DNA from 2 places in the Telmatobacter bradus genome. Region 2 is predicted to be linked to the other one. Evidence: riboswitches for the same ligand, from Rfam matches in the RefSeq annotation. Region 2 holds a riboswitch; the other holds the start of a gene.

Region 1 (7,435 bases), 2.2 Mb from region 2:
TCAGGGCGATGGCGATTTGGCCAAGGGCCGCGACGCGCTGATCCACAACGCACAGGTGAATGCCAAGGCGACGCGCGCTGGTTTGGTGGCGCTTGGCTTCAGGTTGTTTTCTCCCGACGCGCCGTCGGCTGCGGCCACTGCCGTTGCCGTGCCGGAAGGCTGCGATTCGAGCGATGTGGTCAAGGCGCTCAAGACGCGCTTTCGTGCGATCAGTGCCAATGGTCAGGGCTCGATGAAGGGCAAGATCTTCCGCGTGGCGCATCTGGGCTTCTTTGACTATCTGGACACCGTGGCCCTGCTGGGCGCAATGGAGCACATCGCCAAGGACACGCTGCATCTTCCGGTGGAGTACGGCTCGGCCGTGGCTGCGGCGCAGAAGGTCTTTGTGTCTGAGGCGAATCAGTAGAAGCACGAGCAAGTCGGCGAGTCAGCAAGTCAGCTTTGCGCTTATCGCTGCCCCGCTGACGGCGCTGACTTGCTGACCTGCTAACGTAGCTGGCGCGCTAACATCGCAATCCCTGGTCCGCACTTCCCCGTGGGCCGAAACCTAACCTGAACACATTGACCTTGAGAAGTCTTCCATGGGCGAACTTACTTTTGGCGAGAAGCTGCTGATCGCACGCAAGCAGCTCGACCTGTATCAATACCAGATGGCGGAGCGCCTGGGCGTTCACGCCAACTCGCTGACCAAGTACGAGCGGGGCGAGGGCAAGCCTCACGCCGCAGTGGTGCGCATGTTCGATCTTTTATGCGAGCAGGAAGGCATCCGTTTCGAAGCTTTCGAGACCGTTGGAAACAAGGTCAAGGGAGAAAAAATGAAGATCGTACTTGCGGAGAAGGTATCTCCGGCGACACGGGCTGTTTTTGCCGCTGAACCGGAGTGGGAGGTCCTGACGCACGATCAACTCACCGGTGGACTGGCGGCGGCTTTGGCCGATGCCGATGCGCTGGTGGTCCGCTCGGCGGTGCAGGTGGACGCGGCACTGCTAGCCAGCGCGCCCAAACTGCGCGTGATTGGCCGCGCCGGTGTGGGCGTGGACAACATTGACGCCGAGGCGGCAACCAAGCGCGGCATTGTGGTGATGAATACGCCGGGCGGCAACGCGATTGCCGTGGCCGAGCTGACGCTGGGCATGATGATTGGTCTGGCGCGCAAGATTCCTGCGGCCAACAGCACCATGCATGCGGGCCTGTGGGAGAAGAAGAACCTGCAGGGCTCGGAGCTGCGCGGCAAAACACTGGGCATTCTGGGTCTGGGCCGCATCGGTCTTGAGGTTGCGCATCGCGCCCGCGTCTTTGGCATGGAGATTGTCGGCTGCGATCCGTTTGTGTCGGCGGCCGTAGCCCGCGAAAATAATATCTCTCTTGTTTCGGTTGAGGAGTTATTTGCGCAGGCGGATTACCTGACGCTGCATGTGGGCCTTACGCCGCAGACGCATGGCGTGGTCAATGCCAAGTCGATTGCCAAGATGAAAAAGGGCGTGCGCATCATCAACTGTGCGCGTGGCGAACTGATTGAAGAAGCCGCGCTGGCCGAGGCCTTGAAGAGTGGTCAGGTCGGTGGTGCGGCGCTCGATGTTTTTGTGGAAGAGCCACCGAAGGATTCGCCGTTCTTTGCGCTCGACAATGTGATTCTTACCCCGCACATTGCCGGATCGACGGCGGAAGCGCAGGAGGCCGTAGGCATTCAGATTGCCAGCCAGGTGCGCGATTACCTGAAGGATGGCGTGGTGCAGAATGCCGTGAACATGCCTTCGCTTTCGCATGAAGAGTACACGGTGCTGGCGCCTTACATCGAGCTGGCCAGCCGCATGGGTGCGTTTCTGGCGCAGGCGGGCAAGGCCAACATCGAGGCCATCGACATTGTGTACAGCGGCAAGTTACGCGACGCCAAGATTGAGTTGGTGCGCAATGCCGTACTGGCCAGTCTGCTGGATGGTGTGGAGCAGGTGAACCGCATCAATGCATCGAGCGTGGCGACGGCGCGCGGCATTCGCGTGCACGAGGAGAAGGAAGACAGCCATCGCGGCGCGGCCACTACACTTGGCGTTGTGCTGCATACGCCTGCGGGCCGCAGCCATGCTACCGGCACGGTAATTCATCAGCGCCAGCCGCGTTTGCTGGAACTCGATGGCATTGACATTGAGATTCCCCTCGAAGGCAATCTGCTGGTCTGCCGCAATCAGGATGTGCCCGGTGTGATTGGCAAGATTGGAACCACACTGGGTGAGCACGGCGTGAACATTGCCAGCTTTGCCCTGGGCCGCGAACGCACGGGCGTGAAGCCGGTGAAGGCGCTGGCCGTGGTGCAGGTGGATGCGCCGGTCAGCGACGTTGCGCTCGACGCTCTGACGCAGATCGATGCGCTCTACGAGGCGCGGCTGGTTCGGCTGGCGGAGTAGGAAGACCAGCTTTCAGCCGTTTAACCAGCTTTCAGCTTGTTTGTGTAGCTTGCAGCGTGTTTGCAGGAGCGAACAAAAAACTTGTGGGGTTCTGCCGAACTCGACAGGGAAAGAACCACCGCCAACCAGCGGTGGTTCTTTCTGTTTCTCGCAGGATTTCACAGCGCCCCGCCGGGGTTTGCCGTCTCTCTGAGACAGCAAACCCCGGGTTCCTCCTTTCTCTTCGCATACGCTCAGATTCAGGATCCACCCGGGGCTATTTTCGCTTCACCCCTCTGGGGTGAAAAACGAATTATCGATACGGCTTAAGGGCAAGGCTCGAGAGCAGAGTCAAAGCTGACAGCTGTTTTTCATCGCAGAACGAAGTGCTTGAAGCCGGTGCCGAAGTCTGCGGGCAGCGTATAGGCTGGCGCGTTGTTCAGCACGGAAAGCCGGTCGTTGCGTGTGCCTTCGCTGCGGAAGCCCTGCACAGCGTAGTTGCGTACGCCCAGCGAGAGCAATTCCTTTTTAAGCGAGAGCATTTCTTCGAGCGGGAGCAGGCCGGTGTGTAGCGTGGTGCGCACTTCGTGGGCGGTGTTGCTGGCCAGCAGATGGAGCAGGCTGGCGCGGGCGCGTTGGCCGCTCTCCGCTACGCCGGTGGTGCGTTCGTATTGATCGAAGGGAGCCTTCACGTCGAAGCCGACCCAGTCCACCAACGGCAGCACTTCGCGAAAGCGTTCCGGGTGCATGCCAGCGGTGTGCAGGCCTACCTTGAAGCCCATGGCGCAGACTTCTTCCATGGCTGCCGCCAGAGCAGGTTGCAGGGTGGCTTCGCCGCCGGTAAAGACGACGGCATCGAGCAGGCCGCAGCGCGTGGAGAGGAACTCCGCGATGCTCTGCCATTCGATCAGGCCGGGGGCCGTCGCGGGCTGCAGGTTGGGATTGTGGCAATAGACGCAATCCCATGCACAGCCCTGACAGAAGATGGTGGCAGCCAACTCACCCGGCCAGTCGACCGTCGACAGCCGCGTGAGTCCAGCTATGCGCAGTTCAGCAGCACTTGGTTTCAACAAAGCACGTCCGCTCGTGGTATTCGCCCTGCTTGCCGCGGTTGAAGCTGGCCACGGGGCGGAAGTAGCCCATCACGCGGGTCCAGACTTCGCAGGCCTGGCGCTCTTCGTCCTTGAGCTGAATCGTCGTCGGTTCTTCGATGGTCATGGTCGACATATCTTTCCTCCGTTGGGGAATTTCTTGTGGTGCGGACTGGAGCCTTGCAGCATGGCACAGTCCGGCAGTATTTGTGTTTTCCCAGCTCCCAAAAGCAGGAGCTGGGGCACCCAATCTACGGCAAAAAACTTTCCGTCCTACGCCTGTGCTTCAGCCTGCTTGCGGGCGACCAGGTCAGCGTCGCACTTGGGGCAGAACTGGTGCTCGCCTGCCAGATAACCATGCTTGGGGCAGATGGAGAAGGTTGGCGTAATAGTGATGTAGGGCAGGCGGAAGCTTTCGAGCGAACGGCGCACCAGCTTCTTGCAGGCTTCGGCCGTGCTCACGCGCTCACCCATGTACAAATGCAGCACTGTGCCGCCGGTGTACTTGGTCTGCAGCTCTTCCTGCATGGCCAGCGCCTCGAAGGCGTCGTCGGTGTAACCCACCGGCAACTGACTGCTGTTGGTGTAGTAAGGCTCTTCCTTGCTGCCTGCCTGCAGAATATCCGGGAAGCGCTTTTTGTCTTCGCGGGCGAAGCGGTAGGTGGTGCCTTCGGCGGGCGTGGCTTCCAGGTTGTACATGTGGCCGGTCTCTTCCTGGAACTTGATGATGCGCGCACGCACATGGTCAAGGAAGCGCACGGCGAGGGCACGTCCGGCTTCGGTGGTGATGTCGTCAGCGTCGTTGCTGAAGTTGCGCACCATTTCGTTGATGCCGTTTACGCCGACGGTGGAGAAGAAGTTGCGCAGCGAGCCCAGATAGCGCTTGGTGTAGGGGAACAGGCCGTTGTCCATGTGGCGCTGAATCACCTTGCGCTTGATCTCCAGGCTGGTACGGGAGATTTCCAGCAGCTCGTCCAGGCGGGCCAGCAGCGCAGCTTCGTCGCCGCGATGCAGATAGCCGAGACGCGCACAGTTGATGGTGACCACGCCCACTGAACCGGTCTGCTCAGCGGAGCCGAAGAGGCCGTTGCCGCGCTTGAGCAGCTCGGTCAAATCAAGCTGCAGACGGCAGCACATGGAACGAACCATGTTGGGTTTCAACTCGGAGTTCAGGAAGTTCTGGAAGTAGGGCAGGCCGTACTTGGCCGTCATCTCAAAGAGCAGTGTGGCGTTTTCGCTCTCCCACGGGAAGTCGGGCGTGATGTTGTAGGTGGGGATGGGGAAGGTGAAGACGCGGCCCATCGCATCGCCCGAGGTCATCACGTCAATGTAGGCGCGGTTGATCATGTCCATTTCCACCTGCAGATCGCCGTAGGTGAAGGGCATGGTCTTGCCGCCAATGACGGGCTGCTGCGCGCACAAGTCTTCCGGGCAGGTCCAGTCAAAGGTCAAATTGGTGAAGGGCGTCTGCGTGCCCCAGCGCGAGGGCACGTTCAGGTTGTACACCAGTTCCTGAATGCACTGGCGCACTTCGCTGTAGGGCAGGTTGTCCTTGCGGATGAACGGCGCCATGTAGGTGTCAAAGCTGGAAAACGCCTGCGCACCGGCCCACTCGTTCTGCAGTGTGCCCAGAAAGTTGACGATCTGACCAACGGCGCTGGACAGGTGCTTGGGCGGACCCGCTTCCACCTTGCCGGGAACGCCGTTCAGGCCCTCCAGCAGCAGGGTGCGCAGCGACCATCCGGCACAGTAGCCGGCCAGCATGTCCAGGTCGTGGATGTGCACGTCGCCTTCGCGGTGAGCGCGGCCAATTTCATGCGGATAGACGTGGGAGAGCCAGTAGTTGGCTACCACCTTGCCGCTGACGTTCAGAATCAGACCGCCCAGTGAGTAGCCCTGGTTGGCGTTGGCGTTCACACGCCAGTCGGCGCGGTCCAGGTACTCGTTGATCGACGAGGCCACGTCCACCATGGTGCGCTGGTCGTTGCGCAGGCGCGAACGCTGCTCGCGGTAGACAATATAGGCGCGGGCGGTGGCAAAGTGATTGGCCGAGATCAGTACCTGCTCAACCACGTCCTGAATCTGCTCAATGTGCGGAGCGCGATCGTGGAAGCGGTGGGAGATGACCTTGATGGCCTGAATGGATAGCAGTTCGGCCTCGGCCGGGTCAAATGCGCCGCTAGCCTTGCCGGCCCGCTCAATGGCGGAATGGATCTTGGCAGCGTCAAAGTCGGCGGTTGCGCCAGAGCGCTTGACGACGGAGCGCGGAGGAAGTGTAGTGAGGGCGGACATTGGGTTCCTTTCCCGCAGACGGCGATGTGGAGGAGGGTACTGCAAAAAACGGGCGCGTAAAACGCAGCCCAGGCAAGCAACCCTCTGGTACACCCCGTCCGAGGACGTAAATCTGAATACGGCAAGCCTCCCGGCATGCGAGTCGCAGCGGCAATCCAGCCTTCCCACTCCACTGAGGGGCAGTGGTATGAGCGGAGAGCGGCTCTTCGCTTTCAGTTGCGGGCACAGCGTTGGAGTGGTTCGGTCAGAACGCACCAACTTCCCTCTTGGCCCAACATCTTGTGTTGCTTGGGAGACGTAACACTGCCCAATGTAGCTCTATTACGGAAGTGCGTCAAGCATTTATGGGCGTGGAAGTGGTGGAAAAGAATCGCATGCAGTGCAGAAACGGGACTTTGCCGGGGTTCATCGCTGTGTAAAAGAAAGACCTCCACAGGAGCGTCAGTCCCACGGGGTGAAACGCTGTGGGAGGAGGGAAAATCACCACCAGGCAGCGTCCTTGTGGAGGGATTGTGTCGAATTTCCCCGGTGCTGGCGTCGGCTTTGCGTTGACCTTGGCCAAGCCTCTGCTCTATAGTGAGGCTACTTTATGGTGCCCGGTTTCTGCGACCGGGCTTAAAAGGGAATCCGGTGAAAATCCGGAACTGCCCCGCAGCGGTAAGCAGGAACGAACGCTCCGAAAGAAGCACTGGTCCAGCCATGGACTGGGAAGCTGGAGCCACTAGGTAGCCTGCGAGTCCGAAGACCTGCCGTAGAGCCTGTCCAGAACGGACAGAACATGCACACGCCTCCGAGGGGAGGGCCGGGTGTTGCGGTTTTTCAACCGCTACATTTGTGACTTCACGTTTTTGGAAGACCGTAGAAGCCTGAGGGAGAGTTGTATCTTTTCCGGCCCGTGCGGGAGCTTTCAACACGTTGGCCATGGCGGCAGGGATGCGTCTCTGCAGCCAGCGCTTCGGTGTGTGTGCCCATTGTTTAGAGGAGATAAGGATGAGTTTGGCGATTGCGAGCAATCTCGGTTTCCCCCGCATGGGCAGTCAGCGTGAGTTGAAGTTTGCGCTGGAGAGCTTCTGGGGCGGAAAAAGCAGCGAAGCAGAACTACTGCAGGTGGCGCGTCAACTGCGCAACCGGCACTGGCGTATGCAGGTGGAAGCGGGCATTGCCGTGCCGCCGAGCAACGACTTTTCCCTGTACGATCAGGTGCTCGACATGGTGGCGACGGTGGGCGCGGTTCCGCGGCGTTTTTCTAGCCCCGACGAGCAGGTGAGCTTGGCCACCTACTTTGCCATGGCGCGTGGTGCACAGGACGCTCCTGCTCTGGAGATGACCAAATGGTTCGATACGAACTACCACTATGTGGTGCCGGAGTTCGAGCCCGGTCATCATTATTCTCTGCGTTCCAGCAAGGTGGTGGACGAGTACGTGGAAGCGCGCGAGCAGGGCATTGAGACGCGTCCGGTTCTGCTGGGGCCGGTTTCGTTTGTACTGCTGGGCAAGCCGACCAACTCCAGCGTCACCCGCGCCTTTGTGCTTAAGCAGATTCTGCCCATCTATCGTGATCTGCTGGGACGGCTGGCGGCGGCAGGCGCAGGTTGGGTGCAGATCGACGAGCCCTGCCTCTGTCTGGATCTGGACGAGGCGGCACAGAGCATGTATCGCGAAGCTTACGCG
Region 2 (7,435 bases):
CGACAGGGGCATTTCAGAAAAGATCTTCAATTCATTCCTAGGCAGCATTCACGGCGCAGCAATCCATCATTCCAGTTCTTCCATGGAATTGCCCGCAAGAACGCAGTTATTTGGCCCTTCGTTGCACGTCAACAAGCGCAAAAACGCGCAAAAGACCATTCTATTGTATGCAGTAAACCTGGGATTACTTCAGAATCGTCGCTTCAGGGTTTGCCACATCTCGCGTCTTCGACTGATCTGGCGCACACGCGCTGCAGTCTGGTCCGGTCAATCGCACGCTGCGTTCTCACGAGCAGACACTGCGAAGCCTTGACTACGATGGACCATTACGCTGAGGGGCCTGGAAAGCTTACGTGGCGGACAACCTTGAAGAAAGGCGGGAACGGCTCACGGCCAAACAACTGAGCGTGAGTCCATGATAGCAGAATTTGGGCTTTGGAGCGAATGCCCCCACCCCTGCGCGCTCTTCGCGGTAAGGATGAGGGCATGCGTAAAAAAAGGAAATTCTAAAAATCTTCGCCGAAGCTTACTTCGCCGGGCACCGAAACCTGATAGGCCGAGACGCGGCGCTCGAAGAAGTTGGTCAGCTCCTGCACGTCCTGCAATTCCATGAACGGGAAGGGGTTCGAGCAGTGGAAGGCAGGCGCAATGCCCAGCCGCTCCAGCCGTGCGTCGGCCACAAAGCCAAGATACTGACGCATCTCCTTGGCCGACAAACCAGCCACGCCGCCCGACAGCAGATCTTCGCTGAACTGGGCCTCGGCGTCGATGGCTTCGGTGAGCATCTCCACAATCTGCCGCTCCAGATCCGCATCCCACAGATCCGGTTCCTGCTCCCGCACAATGCGTACGACTTCATAGGCAAAATCGATGTGGCAGCTCTCGTCGCGAAAGACCCAGTTGGTGCCCGCGGCCAGTCCGTGCAGCAGTCCCTTGGAGCGGAAGAAGTACACATAAGCAAACGCGCCAAAGAAGAACAGTCCCTCGATGCAGGTGGCAAAGCAGATCAGGTTCAGCAGGAACTGACGACGGTGCTCGCGCGTTTCAATGCGATCCATCTGGTGGATCGTGTCGATCCACTTCATGCAAAAATCAGCCTTCTTGGCAATCGACGGAATGTTCTCCACCGCGGCGAAGGCGTCGGCGCGCTCGTCGGGGGCGGGAATGTAGTTGTCGAGCAGCGTCAGATAGAACTGCACATGTACGGACTCTTCGAAGAGCTGGCGCGAAAGGTAAAGCCGCGCCTCGGGCGAGTTGATGTGCTTGTACAGATTCAGTACCAGGTTGTTGGACACGATGCTGTCGCCGGTAGCGAAAAACGCCACCAGACGCTGGATCAGATGCACCTCGGCCGGACTCAGCGTCTGCTTCAGGTCGACAAGATCGGTCTGGAAATCAATCTCGTCTACAGTCCAGGTGTTCTTGATGCCGTCACGGTACATGTCATAGAAGACCGGATAGCGCATGGGGCGCAGCGTCAGGCAGAGGCCGGGATCAAGGATGCGGTCAGGCACTTCAACCGAGGAGGAATTCAGCAGCGATTTTTCATTCATGATTTTTTCTTTCTCTATTTCAAGCGTGGTTGATCTGGCAAATCCATACCAATGCTGATCGGGTGCCCCACCCTCGCCACGTCTTTGTGGCTAGGGTGGGGAAGCACGACGCAAATCTTTTGGGCCGGATCAAGCGGGAAAATGTCTTACTGGCACGACTCGCAGGATTCCGGATTTTCAAGCGAGCAGGCAATGGCGGCCGTCGCGCTCACCGGTGTCTGATTCGCACGGCCCGTGCTGGCAATCGTCGTTTTGGCAATGCGCGTAGCGGGGCGCGAACGCAGATAGTAGGTCGTCTTCAGCCCCTTCTTCCACGCATACATGTACATTGATGAGAGCTTGCCGATGTTGGGCGACTCGCTGAAGAGGTTGAGCGACTGCGACTGATCGATGTAGGCGTTGCGGGCCGCGGCCATATCCACCAGCGCACGCATCGGCGTCTCCCACACCGTGCGGTAAAGCACGCGCAGCTCTTCGGGCAGCTCTTCCACGCCTTGCACGGAACCTTCAGCAGCCTTCAACTTGTTGCGCATCGCGTCGTTCCACAGGTTCAGCCGCTTCAGCTCTTCCACCAGATAGCGGTTCACCTGCAAGAACTCGCCCGAGAGCGTTTCGCGTTTGAAGAGGTTGGAAATCTGCGGCTCAATGCACTCATAGCAGCCCACAATCGAGGCAATCGTAGCCGTGGGTGCAATGGCGATCAGCAGCGAGTTGCGTACGCCGCTCTTGGCAATGCGCTGGCGCAGTTCTTCCCAACGCGCAGTATTGGCAGGCTTCACATTCCACAAATCAAACTGGAAATGACCGTCCGCCAGACGGGTTTCAGCAAAGTTTTCGTGTGCGCCAAACTCTTCGGCCAGTGTGCAACTGGCGTTGAGCGCGGAGTAGTAGATCTCTTCCTGAATGCGCGTCGAAAGATTCAGCGCTTCCTCTGTGTCAAAGGGAATGTGGAGCTGGAAGAAGACGTCCTGCAGGCCCATCACGCCCAGTCCCACCGGACGCCAGCTGGCATTGGAGCGGGCTGCGGCTTCAATCGGATAGAAGTTGATGTCAATCACCCGGTCGAGCATGGGAATCGCCGTGGCCACCGTGGCCGCCAACTTCTCAAAGTTGAAGCGCAGCGTGCCGTCTGCCGCGCGTTCCACGTGGCGTGCCAGATTGATTGAGCCCAGATTGCAGACCGCCGTCTGATCCTGCGAGCTGACCTCGGTGATCTCGGTGCACAGGTTCGACAGATGCACTACGTTGCCCGGTTTGCCCGTCTGGTTGCACTTCAGGTTGGTTGCATCCTTGAAGGTCATCCAGCCGTTGCCGGTTTCGGCGAGCGTACGCATCATGCGCGCATACAGGTCACGCGCCTTCACCTGCTCCTTGAAGAGTCCCTCGGCTTCGGCTTTTTCATAGGCGGCATCGAAGGGCTTGCCATAGAGGTCAGGCAGCTCGGGCACATCCTTCGGATCGAAGAGCGACCAGATGCCATCGGCCTCCACGCGGCGCATGAACAGATCGGGAATCCAGTTGGCCAGATTCAGATTGTGGGTGCGGCGGGCCACATCGCCGGTGTTGTCGCGCAGTTCCAGAAACTGCATGACGTCAGCATGCCACGGCTCCAGATAGACGCAGCAGGCACCCTTGCGCTTGCCACCCTGATTCACTGCGGCCACCGAGCTATCGAGCGTGCGCAGCCACGGCACAATGCCATTCGACAGGCCATTGGTGCCACGAATCAGCGAACCCTGCGAACGCACGCGATGAAAGGCCAGTCCAATGCCGCCGGAAAACTTCGACATCATGGCCACATCTTTGTATGTGTCGTAGATGCTTTCGAGCGAATCTTCCGGCGAGTCATGCAGGTAGCAGGAGGACATCTGCGCATGGCGGGTGCCGGAGTTGAACAGCGTCGGCGACGACGGCATGTAGTCCAGCGACGAGATCAGACGATAAAAATCGATGGCCTCATGCGGCGTGTGCGCCAGTCCGCAGGCCACGCGCAGGAAGAAGTGTTGCGGCGACTCAATTACCTTGCGCGACTCAGGATCACGCAGCAGATAGCGGTCGTAGACCGTGCGCAGGCCAAAGTACTCGAAGCGGTCGGAGTTGTCGTCGGCAATCGCGTCGTTCAGCTTGCGGGTGTGAATCCGCACGAACTCCGCGGCCGCATCGCTGATCAGGCCCTGTTTGTAGCCGTGCTCGATGGACTGCGAGAACGAGTAGATGTTGAACGAGGAAACTTCCTTGACGATGGTGGCCAGCAGTAAACGTGCGGCTAGACGCGAGTACTGCGGCTCTTCGGCGATCAGCGCCGCGGCCGTGTCGATCGAAATCGAGTCCAGTTCACGCGTGGTTGCGCCGTCGTACAGGCCGCCAATGGTCTTCGACGCCACGCGGATCACGTCCACATGCGGAAGTCCGTAGGCCGAGCGCTGCACGGCGCGCACGATCTTGTTTACATCGACAGGTTCCAGTACGCCATTTCGCTTGCGTATGTGCATCGTGGGTGTTTCATCCCGGTCGGGGAAGCCAGGTAGTACAGGCGCGTAGCCGGTGGGCGACTCAATGGTGGCCATGAGAAAACTCTCCTTGGCCTCCCGGAAAGACGAGGCAATGTGCTTCCCCTGAAGGGGATATGCAGCCATTGCATCTCGCCTCCCCTCGGAGGCTGTGCATTTGTTCTCGGGGCAGGTCTTCGGACTCTGCAGGTTCAAACCGGAAGGCCATAGCGGTTCTCCAATTGCTGTACACCGAAGCTTCTGCCGCTGAGGGGCTTTTTCCTCAAGAAAAAGCTACCTTGCACAGTCTCACAAGGGCTACACCTATTGGAGAACCGCTCTAAACTTCCCGGACCCATGGTCCAGTGTTTTTGCTGGCCCTCGTACCTGCTTACCGCTGCGGGGCAGTTCCGGATTCACGCCGGATTCCCATCTTCGCCCCAGCCGTAGCCTGGGGAACCACCGAGCTTCTCTACTATATCTAGTGCTATTGGTGTTTTCAATGTGTATATGTAGCGTGCGCTGTGCAAATGTGAAAATCGCACAGAAATGGTCCAAAAAGCTGCGATTTTCCCGGAATTTCCTGCCATGGTGATACGATAAAATAATACGTGTTATTGAATTTATGGTTCTCTGGTCCCGGAATCCGGACCAGAGAACCATAAAGGTTTTTGTTTCAATGAGTCAAAGACTACTTCAGGCGGGCTCGTAGTTCAGGTTCGGCGCCAGCCAGCGCTCGGTTTCTTCAAGCGTCCAGTTCTTGCGCTGATGGTAGGCCTCGATCTGATCGCGCTCGATTTTGCCCACATTGAAGTATTGCGTCTGCGGATGCGCAAAGTAGAGGCCGCTCACGCTGGAGCCCGGCCACATCGCATAGGACTCGGTCAGCAGCATGCCGGTATTCTTCTCCACATCCAGCAGCTTCCAGATGGCCGCCTTCTCAGTGTGGTCGGGGCAGGCCGGATAGCCCGGCGCAGGACGAATGCCACGATACTCGCCGGCAAACAACTGTGCGTCGGTGAGTTTTTCCTCGTTGCCATAGCCCCAGTCGCGCCGCGCCCGTGCATGCAGGCATTCGGCAAAGGCCTCGGCCAGACGGTCGGCCAGCGCTTCGGCCATGATGGCGTGATAGTCGTCGTTCTCAGCGCGATAGCGGTCGCAGATTGCCTTCAAACCATGACCGCTGGTAACGGCAAACATGCCGATGCTGTCGCTGAGTCCGGTCTCGCGGGGCGCGATAAAGTCCACCAGCGAACGGCAGGCCTGACTGCCTTCGCGGTTGGCCTGCTGACGCAGAAAGTGCAGTTTTTCTACTACTGTGGAGCGCGTTGCGTCGGCGTAGAGTTCCACATCTTCGCCCACGGCGTTGGCCGCGAAGAAGCCATAGACGCCGCGTGCGGTCAGCAGTTTTTGGGCGATGATCTCATCCAGGAGCGTCTGTGCGTCGGCAAAGATCTGCTGCGCCTGCGGTCCATATTTTTCGTTCTCAAGAATCGCGGGATAGAGCCCCTTCAGACCCCAGGTGTGGAAGAGCGGCGTCCAGTCAATGTACTTGCGCAGTTCATCGAGCGGAAAGCCGTCGAGCACCTGTGCGCCGGTGAAGGCGGGGGTGGCCAGCTCTTCCGCGCGCCAGTCGATGGGCGTGCGTCGTGCGCAGGCTTCGGCAAAGGAAATCGTGCTTTGCTTGGGGTTGGTGAAGTTTTGCCGAATGGATTCGTATTCGGCAAAATGCTTCTTGATGTATGCCGCCCGGCCATCTTCGCTCAGCAGGCTGGTGGCCACCGGAACGGCGCGGCTGGCGTCCAGCACGTGCACCACGGGCTGGCTGTAGTGCGGTGCAATCTTGATGGCTGTATGCGCGCGGCTGGTGGTTGCGCCGCCCAGTATCAGCGGAATCCTGAAGCCCTGCCGCTCCATCTCGCGGGCCACATGCACCATCTCGTCGAGCGAGGGCGTAATCAGGCCGCTCAGGCCGATGATGTCGGCCTTGATCTCTTTGGCGCGTTCCAGAATCTTTTCGCACGGCACCATCACGCCCATGTCGATCACTTCGTAGTTGTTGCAACTGAGCACCACGCCTACGATGTTCTTGCCAATGTCGTGCACGTCGCCCTTGACGGTGGCCAGCAGAATCTTGCCTTGCGCCTGCACCGCCTCACCGGCGGCAGCGGCAGCGGCTTTTTCCGCTTCCATGGTGGGCGTCAGAAAGGCCACGGCCTTCTTCATCACGCGGGCTGACTTGACCACCTGGGGCAAAAACATTTTGCCCGCGCCGAAGAGGTCGCCCACCACGCTCATGCCTGCCATCAGCGGGCCTTCAATCACGTCGATGGGGCGGCCCAGCTGCTTGAGAGCCTCTTCCGTGTCTTCGTCAATGTAGGCATCAATGCCCTTGACCAGCGCATGGCTCAGGCGCGCTTCCACGGTGCCGTTGCGCCACTCCTCGGTCTTTTTCTCGGCCTTTTCCGTGCTGCCCGTGCCGGCTGACTTGAGTGTTTCGCCAAACTCCACCAGACGTTCGGTGGCATCGGGGCGGCGATTCAGCAACACATCTTCCACCAGCGTGCGCAGCTCGGGGTCAACCTCTTCGTAGACCTCCAGCATGCCGGCGTTCACAATGCCCATGTCCATGCCGGCGGCGATCGTGTGATAGAGGAAGGCCGAGTGCATGGCCTCGCGTACCTTGTTGTTGCCGCGGAAGCTGAAGGAGATGTTGGAGACGCCGCCGCTCACCTTGGCGTGAGGCAGATTCTGCTTGATCCAGCGGGTGGCGCGGATGAAGTCGACCGCGTAGTTGTTGTGCTCCTCCATGCCGGTGGCAACAGTAAGCACGTTGGGGTCGAAGATGATGTCTTCAGGGGGAAAGCCGATTTCGTCAACGAGGATGTGATAGGCGCGCTCGCAGATGCGGATGCGGTCTTCATAGCCCGAGGCCTGACCCTGCTCGTCAAAGGCCATGACGACCACCGCTGCGCCATAGGCGAGTACGGTGTGTGCATGTTCGCGGAACTTCTCTTCGCCCTCCTTCAGTGAGATCGAGTTGACGATGCCCTTGCCCTGCAGGCACTTCAAACCAGCCTCGATCACCTCCCACTTGGAGGAGTCCACCATGAAGGGCACCTTGGCCACTTCAGGTTCGCTGGCCAGCAACTGCAGGAAGCGCGTCATGGCGGCCACGCCGTCAATCATGCCTTCGTCCATGCAGATGTCGATGACATTGGCGCCGTTCTCTACCTGCTGACGGGCCACGCTTACCGCTTCATCGTAGTTGCCTTCCTTGATGAGTCGGGCAAACTTGGGCGAACCGGCGACGTTGGTGCGCTCGCCAATCATCAGGTAGGAGCCGATCTGCTGGGTGAAGGGCTGCGAGCCGCTCAGCCGTAGTGGGCGCGG

The links. Region 2 has a riboswitch for cobalamin ahead of ACOBR2_RS13445 (ribonucleoside-diphosphate reductase subunit alpha). Riboswitches for the same ligand answer to the same signal wherever they lie in the genome.
Region 1: linked by a shared signal. The riboswitch ahead of ACOBR2_RS04485 (ribonucleoside triphosphate reductase) and the one ahead of ACOBR2_RS13445 (ribonucleoside-diphosphate reductase subunit alpha) in region 2 are both predicted to bind cobalamin.

Annotation. Positions count from the first base shown of each region.
Region 1 is NZ_CP184532.1:1,053,307-1,060,741, forward strand. Features, by position in the region: gene ACOBR2_RS04465 (pyridoxal-phosphate-dependent aminotransferase family protein) at 1-406, shown strand, start outside; gene serA (phosphoglycerate dehydrogenase) at 582-2,402, shown strand; gene ACOBR2_RS04475 (anaerobic ribonucleoside-triphosphate reductase activating protein) at 2,753-3,451, opposite strand; gene nrdD (anaerobic ribonucleoside-triphosphate reductase) at 3,432-3,608, opposite strand; gene ACOBR2_RS04485 (ribonucleoside triphosphate reductase) at 3,746-5,764, opposite strand; cobalamin riboswitch at 5,867-6,079, opposite strand; cobalamin riboswitch at 6,338-6,533, shown strand; gene metE (5-methyltetrahydropteroyltriglutamate--homocysteine S-methyltransferase) at 6,755-7,435, shown strand, end outside.
Region 2 is NZ_CP184532.1:3,257,909-3,265,343, reverse strand. Features, by position in the region: gene ACOBR2_RS13455 (DEAD/DEAH box helicase) at 1-30, opposite strand, end outside; gene ACOBR2_RS13450 (ribonucleotide-diphosphate reductase subunit beta) at 507-1,553, opposite strand; gene ACOBR2_RS13445 (ribonucleoside-diphosphate reductase subunit alpha) at 1,700-4,189, opposite strand; cobalamin riboswitch at 4,213-4,521, opposite strand; gene metH (methionine synthase) at 4,739-7,435, opposite strand, start outside.